DNA from 3 places in the Pseudoalteromonas sp. NCCP-2140 genome. Region 2 is predicted to be linked to each of the others. Evidence: predicted binding sites of a transcription regulator. Region 2 holds the regulator's gene; each other region holds the start of a gene.
The links. The regulator sigma-54, encoded in region 2, starts transcription at its own class of promoters, with help from an activator protein. The targets are predictions, from matches to a motif close to GTTGGCACGNNNNTNGNNT.

Region 1 (5,728 bases), on a different contig from region 2:
ATCAGCGCTGAAGGCTTTGTAAATGGAGACTACAGCAGTATGCCAATGGCGACCTTTAAGAATATTGAAAGTGTCAATATTAATGGTGCAAGCGGCATTATCGTAAATACAAAAGAGGGTGCGGTTAGGCTAACTGATATAGCTGAAATCGCATAAGTAAAAAAGGTTTGGGTTAGCTTAGGCTAAGAGATAGGTTAGAGGTGAGTTATGAGCTTCAATATTGCATTAACAGGCTTAGCAGCCGCGCAAAAAGATTTAGACGTTACAGCAAATAACATTGCTAACGTGAATACTACGGGCTTTAAAGAGTCTCGTGCAGAGTTTGCTGATGTGTACGCATCATCAGTATTTAGTTCTGGTAAAACAAAAAATGGTGATGGTGTAAGAACAACAATGGTGGCACAACAATTCCACCAAGGTTCGTTATCTTTCACAAATAACTCGCTCGATTTAGCGATTACCGGTGAAGGTTACTTCGCAATGGCGAATGACTTAGGCGCGCAAGATTTCACATACACTCGTGCAGGCGCGTTTAAATTAAATAAAGATAACTTTATTGTTGATGCAAGCGGCAATTACTTACAAGGTTTCCCTGTTGATGAAGCAACCGGTGATACAACTTCTGTAAGCTTGAGTACTTCTTCTGCGCTACAAATTCCAGATGCATCAGGTTCACCACGTGCTACGACGAATGTTTATTCGTCATTCAACCTAGATTCGCGTGCATTAAACCCTGCAGTGACACCATTTGATCCAGAAACCAGCGCCTCATATAACAGCTCAACATCAACAACTGTTTATGATTCATTAGGTGAGCCACATATTCTACAGTTCTTTTTTGTGAAAACAGACTCTGCGGTGACTGGTAATGACAATGAATGGGAAGTATATGCCACACTTGATGAAAAGCCGTTTGCAGCGGATGGTACTGAGCAAACTACAACGCCATATACGGCTATCTCGACTTTTCAATTTGACTCAAGTGGTTTACCACAAAGCACGGATGGGAACCCTAATACGGATGCTACATTTAATCCATTAACATTACCGTCTGGTGGTTTATCTGGTTTACTGTCTAATGGTGCGAGTTTCCCAGATGATGTAAACATTAATTGGCGCGATGAAGCTGGTACAACTAATAAAATACCGACTCAGTATGCAAGTAACTTTGAAGTGAAAGCACTTGAGCAAGATGGTGCGACTGTTGGTCGCCTTTCAGGTATCGACATTGGTACTGATGGTAAAATTGTTGCTTCATACAGTAATGGTGATACCTCATTCCTAGGGCAAGTTGCGATGGTTCGTTTTTCGAACTCGCAAGGGTTACAGCAAGTGGGTAATACTGCTTGGAAGAAAAGTTTAACCTCAGGTGAGCCAATTGCTGGTGAACCAGGTTCAGGTACTTTAGGTTCAATTAACTCGTCAGCGCTTGAGCAGTCAAACGTTAACTTAACAAGCGAACTTGTAGACTTAATTAGCGCTCAGCGTAATTTCCAAGCAAATTCACGTGCGCTTGAGGTTAACTCAACACTACAACAAAACATCCTACAGATCCGTTAATTTTAACGGCTTTAAGCCTAATCCGACACGAAGGCTGCTCCCTCTATTGGCAGCCTTTTTTCATGCTAGCAGCCTATTTTTCTTTCCTATTTTAGCGTCAATTTTACTTTGGCACTTTTATTGCATTTCTTAGTTATCGTATTTTTAGTGAGTCAATGTTATGGACAAAATGGTCTACATTGCCATGTCGGGTGCTAAGCAAAGTTTGCGAGGTCTTGAGCTCAAGGCCAACAATCTTGCTAATGCTAACACCACTGGCTTTAAAGCTGATTTTGCACAAGCGCGCTCTATGCAAGCCTTCGGTGAAGGTCTGCCATCTAGGGTGTTTGCAATGCAAGAACGCCCTGGATCTAATATGGAATCGGGTGGTTTTGTTGAAACTGGCCGCGAGCTTGATATCGCGATGAGTGACCGTGGTTGGTTGAGTGTACAAGATGCTTCAGGCAATGAGGCATACACCAAAACTGGCACATTAAACATTACTCCAGATGGCGCATTGATCACTAGCCACGGCCGTCAAGTAATTGGCGAAGGTGGCCCAATCATTTTGCCGTTACCTATCGAGAAAGTTGAGTTTAGTGAAGACGGTGCTATTCAGGTTCGCCCGCAAGGTGCGCCTGCTAACTTTTTAGAAGTGGTTGATCGCTTAAAAGTGATTGAGGCTGATAATACTCAGCTTGAAAAGGGTAACGACGGCTTATTTCGGCCAAAAGAAGACATGTTGGTCAATGATCTTTGTGGTTTTTGTGATATTTCACCAAACGTAAAAGTAATGTCGGGAACGCTTGAAATGTCAAACGTGAACCCAGTACATGAAATGGTCGACATGATCAGCAATCAACGCCAATTTGAATTACAAGTTAAATTGATGAAAACAGCCGAAGAGCTTGATGAGCGTCAAGATCAGCTGTTACGCATTGTTTAAGATGACTGAGAGGGTAGAGTTATGAATCCTGCATTATGGATCAGTAAAACCGGGCTTGACGCCCAGCAAACCGATATTTCGGTGATCTCAAATAATCTCGCAAATGCCAGCACGGTCGGTTACAAAAAAAGCCGCGCCGTATTTGAAGATTTACTATATCAAAACATCAACCAACCAGGTGGTCGTTCATCTCAAGACACTGAAATGCCATCAGGCTTAATGCTTGGTGCCGGTGCCAAAGTGGTTGCTAACCAAAAGAACTTTTCACAAGGTAACATGCTTACCACAGAAAATTCATTGGATTGGATGATCTCAGGTCCTGGTTTTTTTGAAGTGCAATTGCCAGATGGCAACATTGCCTATTCACGTAATGGTCAATTCACAACTGACGAAGATGGTCGTATTGTGACCTCGGGTGCAGGTTTTCCATTACAGCCGGAAATGAACGTACCAGACGATGCACAATCAATTACTGTTTCGCAAGACGGTGAAGTGTCGGTACGTATTTCAGGGCAAGCAGAGAACGTAGTAATCGGTCAGCTAACAATTAGTGACTTTATTAATCCATCAGGTCTTGAGCCAATGGGGCAAAACTTATACACAGAAACCGCGGTGAGTGGCGCGCCTGTGCAAGGTAACCCAGGTATCGATGGTTTAGGTACTGTGGTTCAAGGCTCTCTTGAAACCTCTAACGTGAATGTAACAGAAGAGCTGGTTAACTTGATCGAAACACAACGAATTTATGAAATGAATTCAAAAGTGATTTCAGCGGTTGATGAAATGCTTAGTTACATCAATCAACAGCTTTAATGGGTAGGAGGCAGCATGCGTAATATTATCTTAGTCACATCGGCAGCATTAATGCTGGGTGGTTGTATGACAACGCAAAATCATCATGTGGTTCAGGATGACCCTTACTATGCACCTATGTATCCGGAGCCAACAACTGAGCCAATGGTTCCAACGGGTTCGTTGTTTGATAGTTATTCAGCAGATGACTTGTACTCAGATAAAAAGGCATTGCGCGCTGGCGATATCATCACGGTTAAATTGCAAGAATCAACGCAAGCCACCAAAGCGGCAAAAACCGAAACCGATAAAGAAACGGACGCTAGTTTAGACCCTGTTATTGGCCTTGGCGGTAATCCGGTGAATATTGGTGGTGATAGCATACAGTTTGGTATTGGTTCAGGGGCATCGTTTAAAGGTGATTCAAAGTCTAACCAATCAAATAGTTTATTTGGTGATATTTCTGTCAATGTGATGCGTGTTTTACCTAATGGAAACTTGGTTATTCGCGGTGAAAAATGGCTTACTTTGAATACCGGTGAAGAATTTATTCGCCTTGAAGGCTTAGTTCGTCCTGAAGATGTTCAAGCAGATAACACGGTTACATCAAACCGTATTGCTAATGCGCGAATTCAATACTCAGGTAAAGGGCAAATTCAAGAAACGCAAAGTGCTGGTTGGCTGTCTCGTTTCTTTAGTAGTTCGCTTTTCCCATTTTAGAGGAATAAAGTCATGAATGGGTTTAAATACATCATCGCTCTTTGCTTAATTAGCCTGCAGTTTTCTGCACAGGCTGAGCGAGTCAAAGATGTATCTATGGTTGAGGGCGTGCGCGCAAACCAATTAGTGGGTTATGGTTTGGTTGTCGGTTTGCCTGGCACAGGTGAACAAAGCCGATTTACTCAACAAAGCTTTAAAGCCATGCTGAATGGTTTTGGTATTACCTTACCTGATAGCTTAAAACCTAAAATTAAAAATGTTGCAGCTGTGGCTGTGCATGCAGAATTACCAGCATTTAGAAAACCAGGTCAAACCATTGATATCACGGTTTCGTCTATCGGTAGTGCGGGTAGTTTACGTGGCGGTACTTTATTACAAACCTTCCTAAAAGGGGTTGATGGTAATACCTATGCAATTGCACAAGGCAGCTTAGTTGTAGGAGGTCTAGGCGCTGAAGGGGCAGACGGTAGCCGTGTAATTATTAACACACCCACAGTGGGCCGTATTCCAAACGGTGCCATTGTAGAGCGTGCTATTAAGAGCCCGTTTATGCAAGGTGACTACATTACCTTTAATTTAAATCGCCCAGACTTCACAACGGCAAAACGCTTAGAGCAAACTATTAATGATTTAGTGGGCCCTGATAGCGCTCAGGCAATTGATGCAGCTTCTGTGCGTGTATTAGCACCGCGTGATGCATCTCAACGTGTTGCTTATTTGTCGACACTTGAAAACTTAGAGTTTAAGCCAGCAGACACAGCAGCAAAAATTATTGTGAACTCGCGCACAGGCACAATAGTGATTGGCAAAAACGTGAAGCTACAGCCTGCGGCGATTACACATGGTGGTTTAACGGTCACCATTGCTGAGCAGCAAAATGTGTCACAGCCAAATGCTTTAAGTGATGGTGAAACCACGGTTACCAATCAAAGTATTATTGATGTGAACGAAGATGATTCACGTGCTTTTGTATTTAATCCAGGTGTTAATCTTGATGATCTCGTGCGTGCAATCAATGAAGTTGGGGCCGCACCGGGTGATTTAATGGCAATCCTTGAAGCTTTAAAAGAAGCGGGGGCGATAAACGGGCAACTGGTTATCATTTAAATTAAAACGCGCTTTCGAGCGCGTTTTTTGTTTCTATACCTTAATCGTTCAGCATATAAACATCAGCCAAAATCTTGGCTCTGAAGTTACACCATTCCACTATCCGTTATTAGCCATTCATTTATAAAATTTTTTGTTGGCGCAATTTTTGCATTTTAATTTTCATTATTAACTATTGTGTCAAAAAGCTGATGGATACTAATCATCTCGACAAGCAAAACTTTTTTGATTTAGGCAACTTAGACTCATTACGTCAAAATGCCTTAAAAAGTGATGCCTCTAGCGATGCGTCAAAAGAGGCGCTGAAAAAAGCGGCGGCACAATTTGAATCTATCTTCACTCAGATGCTGCTTAAGAGTATGCGTAAAGCAAATGAAGCGTTTGAAGATAAAGACAGCCCATTCAATTCAAGCGGCGTTAAATTTTTTGAAGAGATGCATGACCAACAAATGTCGGTTGAGCTTTCATCAAATGGCTCGTTGGGTCTAGCTGACTTGATTGTTCAGCAGCTCTCGCCAGACGGTAAACAGTTTACCCCGGGTTCTGTACTAAGAACGACGACTGACTTTGCTAGTGATAAACGCGCAAGCGGTGTCCTTGATAGCACTAGTGAGGCTAAGGCTAAAC
Region 2 (5,728 bases):
TCAGACACACTACGTACGAGCGAAGGCAGTAAATTAACCGGAATATTATCAACGCAATAATAGCCCAAGTCTTCAAGTACTCGTAAAGCGACCGATTTACCTGAGCCTGAGCGACCGCTGATAATTATTAATTCCATTTATGCCTCTGCTGATATGACCTGAAACAGTTGCTGATCGGTAGTAGCACTACGCAGCTGTTTACAAAATTCTTTATCTTTAAGTCTATCAGCAATTGTTGATAAGGTCTTTAGGTGAAGCTGACAGTCACCATCTGGTACGATGAGTGCCACAAAAATATCAACTGGACGATTATCAATTGCATCAAAATTAATAGGGGATTCACTCACTATCACAAATGCATGAGGCTCATCTGCGCCGCTCATTCGGCCATGTGGAATAGCAATACCTCGGCCAATGCCGGTGCTACCTAGTTTTTCTCGGTTGAGTAAAGCATCTAGGATATCTTGTTGCGATAAATGAGGAAGCTGCTGGTGGGCCAGTTCGCTGATATATTCAAGAATTCTTTTTTTGCTATTAAAAAGGACCGCAGCTTTGCTGCAGTCCTGGTTAGTAAGTGAACTTAGTTTCATAATTTAATGTCGAGCTAATTTCTCTTTGTGTTTAATGACTTGGCGATCAAGTTTATCGATCAGTGAGTCAATGGCTGCGTACATATCTTGATGTTCTGTAGAAGCGAACAATTCGCCTCCGTTTACATGTAAAGTTGCTTCTGCTTTTTGGCTTAATTTTTCTACATCTAGAATGACATGAACATTATTAATATGGTCAAAATGCCTTTCTAGTTTTGCAAACTTGGTGTTTACATAGTCTCTTAATGAATCTGTGATTTCTACATGACGACCAGTTAAATTTAGTTGCATAAGCATTTTTCCTTCTATGTAAAACGTCTAAATCAGACTCTTACGCTGATTAGACGGAGGTATTGCTAGAGACTCACGATATTTTGCAATTGTACGTCTAGCTACTTTAATTCCTTGCTCAGCCAATATATCTGCAATTTTGCTATCACTCAATGGTTTAGCTGAGTTTTCTGCAGCGACTAACTTCTTGATTAAAGCGCGTATTGCTGTAGAAGAACACTCACCACCATTTTCGGTGCTGACATGGCTTGAGAAGAAATATTTCAACTCAAAAATACCCCGTGGGGTATGCATATATTTTTGCGTTGTTACCCGTGAAATCGTCGATTCATGCATTTCGACCATTTCAGCAACATCATTTAGCACCATCGGCTTCATTGCTTCAGGGCCATGCTCAAAGAAAGCTTGTTGTTGTTGAACGATACAGTTGGTCACTTTTAATAGCGTATCGTTACGGCTTTCTAAGCTTTTAATAAACCACTTAGCTTCTTGTAAGTGAGAGCGAATAAATTGGCTGTCGCTACTTGATTTTACAGAGCGAGACATCGCCGCATATTGGCTGTTCACTCTAATCTTTGGCATACAGTCTGGGTTTAACTCGACTACCCAGCGACCTTTTACTTTTTTTACTGATACATCAGGTATGACGTACTCAGACTCTTCGCGCACTATGCTATCCGCAGGCTTAGGATTTAAGCTGTGGATGAGCGTCATCACTTCTTTAAGCTCGTTTTCTTTAAGCTTAGTCTTTTTCATCAAAGTTCGATAGTCGCGACTCGCTAATAATTCGATATGCTCAGATAAAACCATTTTAGTTTCAGCTAAATATGGCGTATTAGCATCGAATTGGCGTAACTGAATGCACAGACATTCTTGTAAACTGCGTGCGCCAATACCCACAGGATCAAATAACTGAATTCTTTTTAAGACCGCTTCGACTTCATCAAGTTCGATTTCTTCTTCATCGTTATTTTGATTAAAGCTTTCGACTATATCTTCACAGCTTACCGTTAAAATACCTGAGTCATCGATAGCTTCTACAATTGCCACAGCAATCGCTTCATCAGTAGGGCTAAATGGCGTGAGCTGTAATTGCCACATTAGGTATTCATGAAGGGTTTCGGTTGATGCTCCCTGATAGATAGATTCATCTTCAGGCATTGGCCCTGACGATGTTGAAGGGGCGGCACTCATGTACTCATCCCACGTGACGTCCATTGCTAAGTCATCGCTTACGGTGTCTTTATTGAGAGCATCACTACTTTCTTGCTCGTACTCGCTAGGTGCTTCTTCGGCAGACGCGCTGACTTGCACATCGTCAGGCTCCGCTTTTTGCTCATTCTTGCCGGTGCTTTCTTCATTGTAATCCGCTTCTTCCACTTCAAGCAGGGGATTACTATCAAGCGCTTCTTGAATTTCTTGCTGGAGATCCAATGTACTGAGCTGCAACAAACGAATCGCTTGTTGCAGTTGTGGAGTCATTGTAAGTTGCTGGCCCATGCGCAGCTGTAATGATTGCCTCATGTATCCCTAACAATCCTTTTTAAGTTATCGATAACTGTATAAACACAGTTATCGATTTATTGTCATTGTTATAAGTCTAGCAGATGCTCTAGTCGCTGGCGTAATGGTTACAGCCTGAATTGCTCGCCTAGATATACATCGCGTACAGTTTGGTCTGCTAATACGTGCTCAGGTGTGCCTGATGCAATTAGCTCCCCATGAGAAACAATGTAGGCTTTTTCACAAACATCAAGGGTTTCTCGAACATTATGGTCAGTAATTAGTACACCGATACCACGATTTTTTAGGTGCTCAATAATTTTCTTTATATCTAACACTGAAATTGGATCAACACCAGCAAAAGGCTCATCTAAAAGGATAAATTTAGGATTAGCGGCTAATGCGCGAGCAATTTCTACACGGCGTCGCTCACCACCTGACAGCGCCATACCTTGGCTGTCACGAATGTGTTGAATACTAAACTCATCGAGTAAGCTATTGAGTGTTTCTTCGCGGGTGGTTTTATTTAGATCTTTACGAGTTTCTAAAATGGCCATCAAGTTTTGGTAAACCGTCAACTTTCGAAAAATTGACGATTCTTGTGGCAGATAGCCAATACCTAAACGCGCACGGCTATGCATTGGTAAAAGGGTGATATCGTTATCATCAATACTGATTTTACCTTTGTCGCTAGGTACTAGGCCTACAATCATATAGAAGGTCGTTGTTTTACCTGCGCCATTTGGACCAAGCAAGCCAACAATACTGCCAGCTTCAACTTCAAGACCGACATTTTTAACCACTTGGCGGCCTTTGTAGCTTTTAGCTAAAAGCTCTGCTTTTAATGTGCTCATGGTTGGCCTTTATTATCTTTTTTATTTTCAACAGGCACTAAAATAGTGTGTACACGATCTGTTGAGTTTTCGTCTTTTTCAGCACTGATCAGCTGCTGTGCCATATCATAGGTAATGCTTTTTGCTGTTACTTTTTGACCTGCTTGAGTAACTTCAGCTTCACCATTTAAGGTTAAGAAGCGTTTTGCAACATCATAACGAACTTCTTCTGCGCTAGCGCTCATTACGGTGCCATCAGCTTGCTTTTCTTCGAAGTAAGCAGGCTTACCTGTGGCAATAATCAACTCTACTGTACCTTCGGTATCACCGCCGTGTGCTTCAAGGCGCTCTGCGGTAATACGACGATTACCATGCACGATCTCTACGTTACCTTCAAATATGCCAACGCCATCTTTTAGTTTACCTACTTGGCGATCTGAGCTAATGCTAATTTGAGCGCCAGTTTGCTCGGCAGCTGCGCCCGAAAAGGCAATCAATAAGCTTGGGATCAGGAGTAATTTCTTCAGTTTATTGGTCATAGTATATGGTTCGTGTATGGTTAGTTAACTCAACAATTTCGGTTTTTAAATCGGCTTTTAAGCCTTTCCCGGTAATCTTTAAATTCGGTCCTGTTAGTGTCACAGGTTGCTTAGAAAACATGGTCATTTTATCAATGTCGACATTAATGTTTTCTGCTTTTATATCTTCAATCATGCCGTTGTGGGTTAAGTTTTTAGCAACTACATCCCCTTCAAAAATCAGCTGATCGTTTTCGTACAATGTGGCTTCTTTGGCTTTTACTTGCCAAACCTGCTGGTCGCCATAAATAGTAAAAATAGGTTGCTCAAAAAAGGTAAACCCTAATTGTTGATACAACTCCATTTTAGCAGCAGCCACTTTATGACTAATTTTGCCTTGCTCGTCATACGCTGTTTGCTTTAACGCCACTGCGGTGTAATCAGGTGTTGCGATGATCTCGTCTTCACTAGTTATTGTGTCTGTTGATTGGTTAAAGTACGGGTACCATAACCACACCATGCAACAAACAAAAACAATACTCAGTAAAATACGGGCTATATTCATGCGCTGGTTCCATCGCTAGTTAACGGCTTACCGTTTTCTAACATCAGTAAATCAGTTAATTCACGCACAGCTCCAAAGCCACCTGGTAATAATGTGGTGTAATGAGCCAGCTTTTTAATCAGTGGGTGTGCGTCGTTTACAGCAATGGCAAACCCTACTTTTTCCATTACTGGTAAGTCTGGACCATCATCACCAATATAGGCAATTTGTTCATCAGTCAGCCCCAGTTTATCTTTTAACTCTTGATAAGCAATCAGCTTATCTTCTTGTCCCTGATAAATGTGCTGAACTGTTAGGCTAGTCATTCGCTGCTGAACTATTTGTGAATGGCGGCCAGTAATCACTGCCACTTCAAAGCCACTATTAATGAGCGCTTTAATACCAAAGCCATCTTTAGTATTAAATGCTTTAAGCTCTTCGCCATCATTACCTAAATAAATTCGGCCATCAGAAAAAACGCCATCTATATCACAGATTAGCAATTTTACTTTTTGTGCGCGCTGACTCACATCAGGGCTAAGAGGCTGGTATAGCTCGGCGAATGTCATTGCTTAAAGAACTCCTGCTTTTAATAGGTCTTGCATATTAAGGGCACCAATTGGCGTATTACTTTGATCTACCACAATTAAACCATTGATACGTTTACGTTCCATAATATTTAAAGCTTCAGCTGCAAGCATATCAGGGCGAGCAGTTGTACATGAACGGGTCATTACTTGGCTAATTGCCGTATTATGGATATCGATGCGCTGTTCTAAAATACGGCGTAAGTCACCATCAGTGAATAATCCGGCTAACTTTTCATCTGCACCAATCACCGCGGTCATACCAAGGCCCTTGGCTGACATTTCGATTAGTGCGTCTTTAATGCTTTGGGTTTCGCTAACGATTGGCGTGGCGTCGCCTGCGTGCATCACATCATCTAATGTAAGTAATAAACGTTTACCTAAGCTGCCACCCGGGTGCGAAAGCGCAAAATCATCGGCTGTGAAACCACGGGTTTCAAGTAACGCAACCGCCATTGCATCACCCATAACCAAGGTCGCTGTGGTACTTGCAGTTGGCGCAAGGCCTAATGGACATGCCTCTTGGCTTACTTTAATGCACACATGTACATCAGACAGTTTGGCCATGGTTGAGTCTGGGTTGCCTGTTAGTGAAATCATTTTTGCGCCAATGCGCTTGATAACAGGGATAATGCTAAGTACTTCGCTGGTTTCGCCTGAGTTCGAAATACACATCACCACATCATCACGGGTGATCATGCCTAAATCACCGTGGCTTGCTTCGCCAGGATGAACAAAAAATGCCGGTGTGCCAGTACTTGCAAGGGTCGCCGCAATTTTATTACCAACGTGGCCAGACTTGCCCATACCAATCACAATAATACGACCTGTACATTGGAACATTAATTGGCAAGCGTTATCG
Region 3 (5,728 bases), on a different contig from region 2:
GTGAAGAGTTTTTACTGTTGTTCTTTGCTACCGACATCAAGTCAGCGACACAATTTTTAGAAGGCCTTCGTAAAACCATCGAAGGCAGTCAAATAGCTTATCGAGAACATCGTATATCGGTTACTGCTAGCTTTGGTTTAACCAATTGGCAACCAAATGACAGCTTTGAAAGCTTAGTAAACCGCGCAGACAAAGCTGTTTATGAGGCGAAAGATAATGGTCGAAACCAAATTAAAATAAACGCTTAAAGCATATTCTTTAGTGTCGCGTCTTTATCTATGAAGTGATGTTTAAGCGCCGCTAAAATATGGATTGAAAGAGCAGCTGATAACATATAGCCAAATAAAATATGAATTTGCCAGCCAAAATCGCTTAACCAGGCGCTTGACGCAACGGCCTGACCTGCTTCGTTATAATTACTAGCCACTAACTGCCATGAAAAAACCGCAATACCAAAGCCGCCGAAACCACTATAAAAAGCACCAGACAGTAACATTACAGCTAGCAAGATTAGCAAGCCCCAATGATATAAATGCAACCACTTAGTTAAGCTTGTTTGTACAGTAGATTGAAACGGCTGATAGAGCCTATAAACTATTCTTAACAGCCAGACGATGGCAATGATCACCGCAATTGATTTATGCCAATGATACAAACTGTAGTCAGTCACCCAGGTCATGTAGTAACCCAAAACAAGTACGCTAATGACTAATAGCGCACTGAGCCAATGCAGTAACTTATGTGTTTTCTGTGTATTTATTGTCATGAATTTTATCCTTAAAAACTGTATTCATGACTTAATAGTAAAGATTAAGCTTTTGTTTTAAATAAGATTGTGACGAAACTCTTCATTCTGTGACGAATACACTTGGCTCACTTAATACATTTGCTAATGCTGGTTTAAAAGTTTTGCTAACAGGAATGCTAAACCCTAGTTTCATATTTAAAGTTGCATTTGCTTTATGAAGATTAAAATCTTCAATATGAGCTAAGTTTACAAGGTAGCTGCGGTGCACTTGCTTAAATTCATTGCAAGGTAAGTGAGCTTGAATGTTTTTGATGGTATCTCTTTTTAAAAAGCATTCGGTTAATGTTTGTATTTCTACATAGTTACCGGCAGCTTTTATAAATAATACTGATTCTGGGGAGAGTCTCTTAACAACCCCTTTATGGTTTATTTCAATATATTCAGATAGACCTTTCTCTGGCTTGTCGTTCTTTGCTTTTGACAAGAGCGACATGCTGCATACTCGCCATAACGCCAATACCAAACAACATGCGATTAAGTACTTTGGTAAAAGCTGAATGAATGAAGCCGCAATTGCATAGCCATAAAAAGAGTAATCAACAAAAATACGTAACATCACCAAAGAACAAATAGTCACTGCGCACGTAATAATAAAAACAAATAAGTTGCTATTAATCCTGGCTTTTAAATCAACAAAAGCCACCAGAACAATATTTAAAGTACATAAAGCCCCCCACTCTTTTAGCCAAAAAATTTGTGAGTCAATAAACTGATATTGGCCTCCCGCAATTAAATGACGCCAAAAAAAGCAATATGCATTAAATAGAATAAAAAAAGCCCCCCATAAAAAAGTGGCCTTTTGCCAAAGTGTTGTTAATTGCTGCCAGTATTTATATATGATCATAGCCACTCCATTTGAGTCATAAAAGGTAGCAAAAATAGCCGCTTCCCTAAAAAGGCTTTTTCATTATATGTTAAAGCCAGTTGATTGATGCAAATGCTGACTGGTAAATTCGAACTCTGCCACTATAATTAGCTCGTGCTTATACTTAACTTGCAATATGTAGTGCTATGTCTTTAAAAGTATTATTAAATTTTAAATTAAACTGGGTACTTTTGTGTGCCAGTTTTTGGCTTTTTGCCCTGCCAATTCAGGCTAAATATGTGGTGGCTGTTGTGGGTAAAACCAAAAACGATAGCTTTTATCAGCAAGCCTTTAAAGGGTGTGAGCAATTTGCAAAACAGCATCTCGATTTTGAATGTATTTACGACGGCCCCAAAGACTTTCAAGATATTCGCACGCAAGTATTAGTGATCACCGACCTAGTTCGCAGAAACAACATTAGTGGTTTATTAATCGCAACCACAGATTCCAATTACCTTGTTGAAAGAGCATTAAAAAAGCTTAAAGATAACAACATTCCTGTGATCACGTTTGACTCTGATCTGCTCGAGAAAGATCAGCAGTACCGTTTAACCTACGTAGGTACCAATAATTTTGATTATGGTGTGGCCTTAGGTAACGAATTAAAAAAATTCACCAACAAAGAAAATAACCAGGTTTGTATTCAATCAGGGCACTCAACAACACCTAATTTAAACAAGCGTATTGAAGGTGTTCGCTATGCGTTATCTGGGCAAAAAGATAAACGTTTAAGCGGTGAAAATGGCTGGAGTGAGTTCGATAGATGCCCTTTATATAGCTTAGGCAAGCGAGAAGTCTCCCTCGGTCAACTCGACAAACTGCTTAACCTTGAAAATCCACCACTATTTTTAGCGGTAGCGGGTTTTGCTCAATTTAACTCTAACTATGCAAACGTGATTGCTAAACATAAACAACGCATTGCCAATCAAGAGGTGGTGATCGTTTCTGCTGATACTGAGCAAATGCAATTAGAAGTATTACAGCAAGGATTATCATCGGCCAATATTGGTCAAAACCCTTTTGAAATGGGCCGACTTTCTGCCGAGTTGATGTATCAATACCTCACTAAAGGTGAACGCCCAGCTAAGTCTCACTATTATTTAGACTTTCACTATTGTCAGCAAAGTAATGCAGGTACTTGCACCGTTAATCACTAAAACTTTGATCTAACTAAAGTGCAATTAACTCGATAAGCGCTAGACTTACCACAACTTGATTAATTGTAAGGATTTAGCCATGACACACCTAGTTAGTGATTTGATGACGCCAGACCCATTCGCCATAAGTGCGCAAAATACCCTTCATGACGCGCATAATCTAATGAAAGAGAAGAATGTTCGCCATATTCCAGTGATCAATGAGCACGGTGGCTTAGTTGGCATGTTAACGCAAAAAATCATGATTGCTCAGGTAATGAATATCATGGCTAATTACAGCGCCAGCGCCCTTGAACGCAAAGAAAAGCAAACTAAAGTAGTTGATATTATGGCTACCGATTTTACTAGTATCTCGCCAGAGCAACCGCTTCACGAAGTTGCTAAGTTTTTTGTTGAAAACCGTCATGGCTGCATGCCTGTGGTTGATAAAGAAAACAACCTAGTGGGAATTCTAACTTCATCTGATTTTGTTCGTTTAGCAGCTGCATTGCTTTCTTAAGTCGTAAATTTGTATCTGCACACTGAATTTTTTACAGAAGGTGTGCAGAGTTTTCATACTCATACCTCCCCACAAACACTCCACCTTAAAATGAAATTAAATTAACCTTTAAAATTCAATTATTTATAAACATTCCATTTTAGGCACAGCGCTTGCTTCTACCTAATCAAGCGCGCTTTTAAACTAAAAGCGAAAGGAATTTTATAGATAATCTCGGAGGAGTAATGAGTAATTCATCATCAAAAATCGCAGAATTTACAGCACCCGGTGTTAAAGACCAAGCTGCAGCTGACACGATTGCTATTCTAGACCAGCGCATGGTCGCTTTAATCGATTTACACCTCACTTTAAAACACATTCATTGGAATGTTGTTGGCCCTAATTTTATTGGTGTACACGAAATGTTAGACCCGCAAGTAAGCGCAGTGCAAGAGATGACTGACACGATTGCAGAGCGTATTGCAACTATGGGCGGCGTACCTGTTGGCACACCACAATCAATTGTAGAACGCCGTACTTGGCAAGATTATTCAATTGGTAAAGGCTTAGTTACTGACCATCTAACAGCCCTTGATAAAGTGTATAACGGAGTCAATAAAGACCACCGTGCAGCTATCGATAAGCTTGGTGAGCTAGACCCAGTTTCTGAAGATATGATCACCGGCCAACTGGCTGATTTAGAACAATTTCAATGGTTTGTTCGTGCACATATCGAATCGTCTACCGGCGAATTGAAAGGTTAAACCCCCCTAGGTCTATCCGAAGACCCCTTGCCCAGCAATTGCTGGGCTTTTTTATGCTTTGTTACAACCAACCTTTATGTTTAAAGAACAAGTATGGTGCAAAGCCAGACAGCAACATAATGCCAATTGCAAACGGGTAACCCCATGCCCATTGCAGTTCAGGCATGCTATTAAAATTCATTCCATAAATACTGGCGACGACGGTCGGCGGTAAAAACACCACAGAGGCAATTGAGAAAGTTTTGATAATTTGGTTTTGTTCGATGTTAATAAAACCCTGAGTCGAGTCCATTAAGAAATTAACCTTATCAAACAAAAATGTACAGTGAGACATGAGGGTATCAATATCAAGCACAATTTCACGTAGTGATTCTCGATCTTCTGTAGGCGCTCCTAGGTGGCGCAGTAAAAACGAGATATTCCGGCGAGTATCCATCAAACATAAACGCACCTTACCGTTATTATCTTCAAGGCGAGAAATTCGGCTAACAGCTTCTTCTAAATCAGAATCATCTTCTTCAAGTACGTAGGCACTGAGTTTTTCTAATTGGTGATGCATGTCTTCAAGCATATCAGCGTGGTTTTCGACTTTTTGGTCAAATAAAGTCACCAAAAGTTGCTTTGGATTATCACACGCAACTTGCCCTTTACGAGCACGCAGTCGTAATAGACGAAAATCGGCTAGTTCATCATCGCGGATTGTCAGCAAGCAGTTGTCTTGTAGCAAACAAGCCACGGTTACCGTATTAAAGCGCCCTTCATTTGGTGACATGAAAAGCGCATGCACATGCAAGCCTTCATGGTCAATAAAACAACGGGAAGAGGCTTCGATTTCTTCAACATCATCAGCACCAGGTAGTGTGATATTAAGCGTGCTTGCCAGCGCTTGTCGTTCTTCTTCGGTTGGATTTATGGTATCAATCCAGTGGGCATTTTTTATGGCGGTTGCAAGAGGCGTATCTGCAGCTGGCTCAGTTTCTGTGATCACACCTTGGTCTATAGAAAAAAATCGTAACATGCGCCCTACCCTGAATAATCAATGTAAAGCAAATACTATAGCTGTTCACGTTAATGAACAATGACAATGCTACTAATTACTGGGTAAAGCAGAAAAATAATTTAAACCTAACATCAATTGCTTATTTCGCTTTTTTGAAACGCACCAAAAGCATACCTATCAAGATGATGCCAAGGCCTATTAAGCAAGGTACAAAAGCACTTTGCAAGGCAACATCAAACGCTAAAAAGTCGGGGTAACCGGTTTGCCAAAGCGTCCATTCATAATCGAGCTTTGATGCAATATGTTCACCGCCGCTGCTAAGTACGATGATTGCATCATTGTTATCTGGGTTGATGCGAAGTGTGCTATTTATTGCTGGCTCATTCGCGCCATCATGGCCAAACACAAAATCTCCCGATGCTGTTGGTACATAAAGCATGGTACCTAGCCCCCAAATTGGTGCGCCTAAGCTAATTGCCAAAGGCGCTCGCATGGTACTGATCATTTGCGGGCTTAACTGCCCTGTTTGAGGTGATGTTAATGCTTGCACTAAAGCGATTAAGTCATGGCTACTTGCCAGTAAGCCTGTTGCCGCTGCCGATGCGTATTGAAAATGCCCCGCAGCTTGACCGCTTTTATCATAAGCAGGTGCGATG

Region 1: a site for sigma-54 is predicted at 1,668-1,686, ahead of NFU46_RS04730 (flagellar basal body rod protein FlgF). Genes of this name have one in related genera too.
Region 3: a site for sigma-54 is predicted at 3,469-3,487, ahead of dps (DNA starvation/stationary phase protection protein Dps). Genes of this name have one in related genera too.

The regions. Positions count from the first base shown of each region.
Region 1 is NZ_BRCZ01000002.1:173,963-179,690, forward strand. It holds gene NFU46_RS04720 (flagellar hook assembly protein FlgD) at 1-156, shown strand, start outside; gene flgE (flagellar hook protein FlgE) at 208-1,560, shown strand; gene NFU46_RS04730 (flagellar basal body rod protein FlgF) at 1,721-2,485, shown strand; gene flgG (flagellar basal-body rod protein FlgG) at 2,507-3,295, shown strand; gene flgH (flagellar basal body L-ring protein FlgH) at 3,311-3,994, shown strand; gene NFU46_RS04745 (flagellar basal body P-ring protein FlgI) at 4,007-5,101, shown strand; gene flgJ (flagellar assembly peptidoglycan hydrolase FlgJ) at 5,293-5,728, shown strand, end outside.
Region 2 is NZ_BRCZ01000003.1:471,001-476,728, reverse strand. It holds gene rapZ (RNase adapter RapZ) at 1-137, opposite strand, end outside; gene ptsN (PTS IIA-like nitrogen regulatory protein PtsN) at 138-590, opposite strand; gene hpf (ribosome hibernation promoting factor) at 594-881, opposite strand; gene NFU46_RS08810 (RNA polymerase factor sigma-54) at 909-2,405, opposite strand; gene lptB (LPS export ABC transporter ATP-binding protein) at 2,513-3,238, opposite strand; gene lptA (lipopolysaccharide transport periplasmic protein LptA) at 3,235-3,756, opposite strand; gene lptC (LPS export ABC transporter periplasmic protein LptC) at 3,746-4,300, opposite strand; gene kdsC (3-deoxy-manno-octulosonate-8-phosphatase KdsC) at 4,297-4,848, opposite strand; gene NFU46_RS08785 (KpsF/GutQ family sugar-phosphate isomerase) at 4,852-5,728, opposite strand, start outside.
Region 3 is NZ_BRCZ01000006.1:45,193-50,920, reverse strand. It holds gene NFU46_RS13250 (GGDEF domain-containing protein) at 1-248, shown strand, start outside; gene NFU46_RS13245 (cytochrome b) at 245-766, opposite strand; gene NFU46_RS13240 (LytTR family DNA-binding domain-containing protein) at 849-1,652, opposite strand; gene NFU46_RS13235 (substrate-binding domain-containing protein) at 1,820-2,830, shown strand; gene NFU46_RS13230 (HPP family protein) at 2,910-3,329, shown strand; gene dps (DNA starvation/stationary phase protection protein Dps) at 3,554-4,072, shown strand; gene corA (magnesium/cobalt transporter CorA) at 4,134-5,090, opposite strand; gene NFU46_RS13215 (serine hydrolase) at 5,212-5,728, opposite strand, start outside.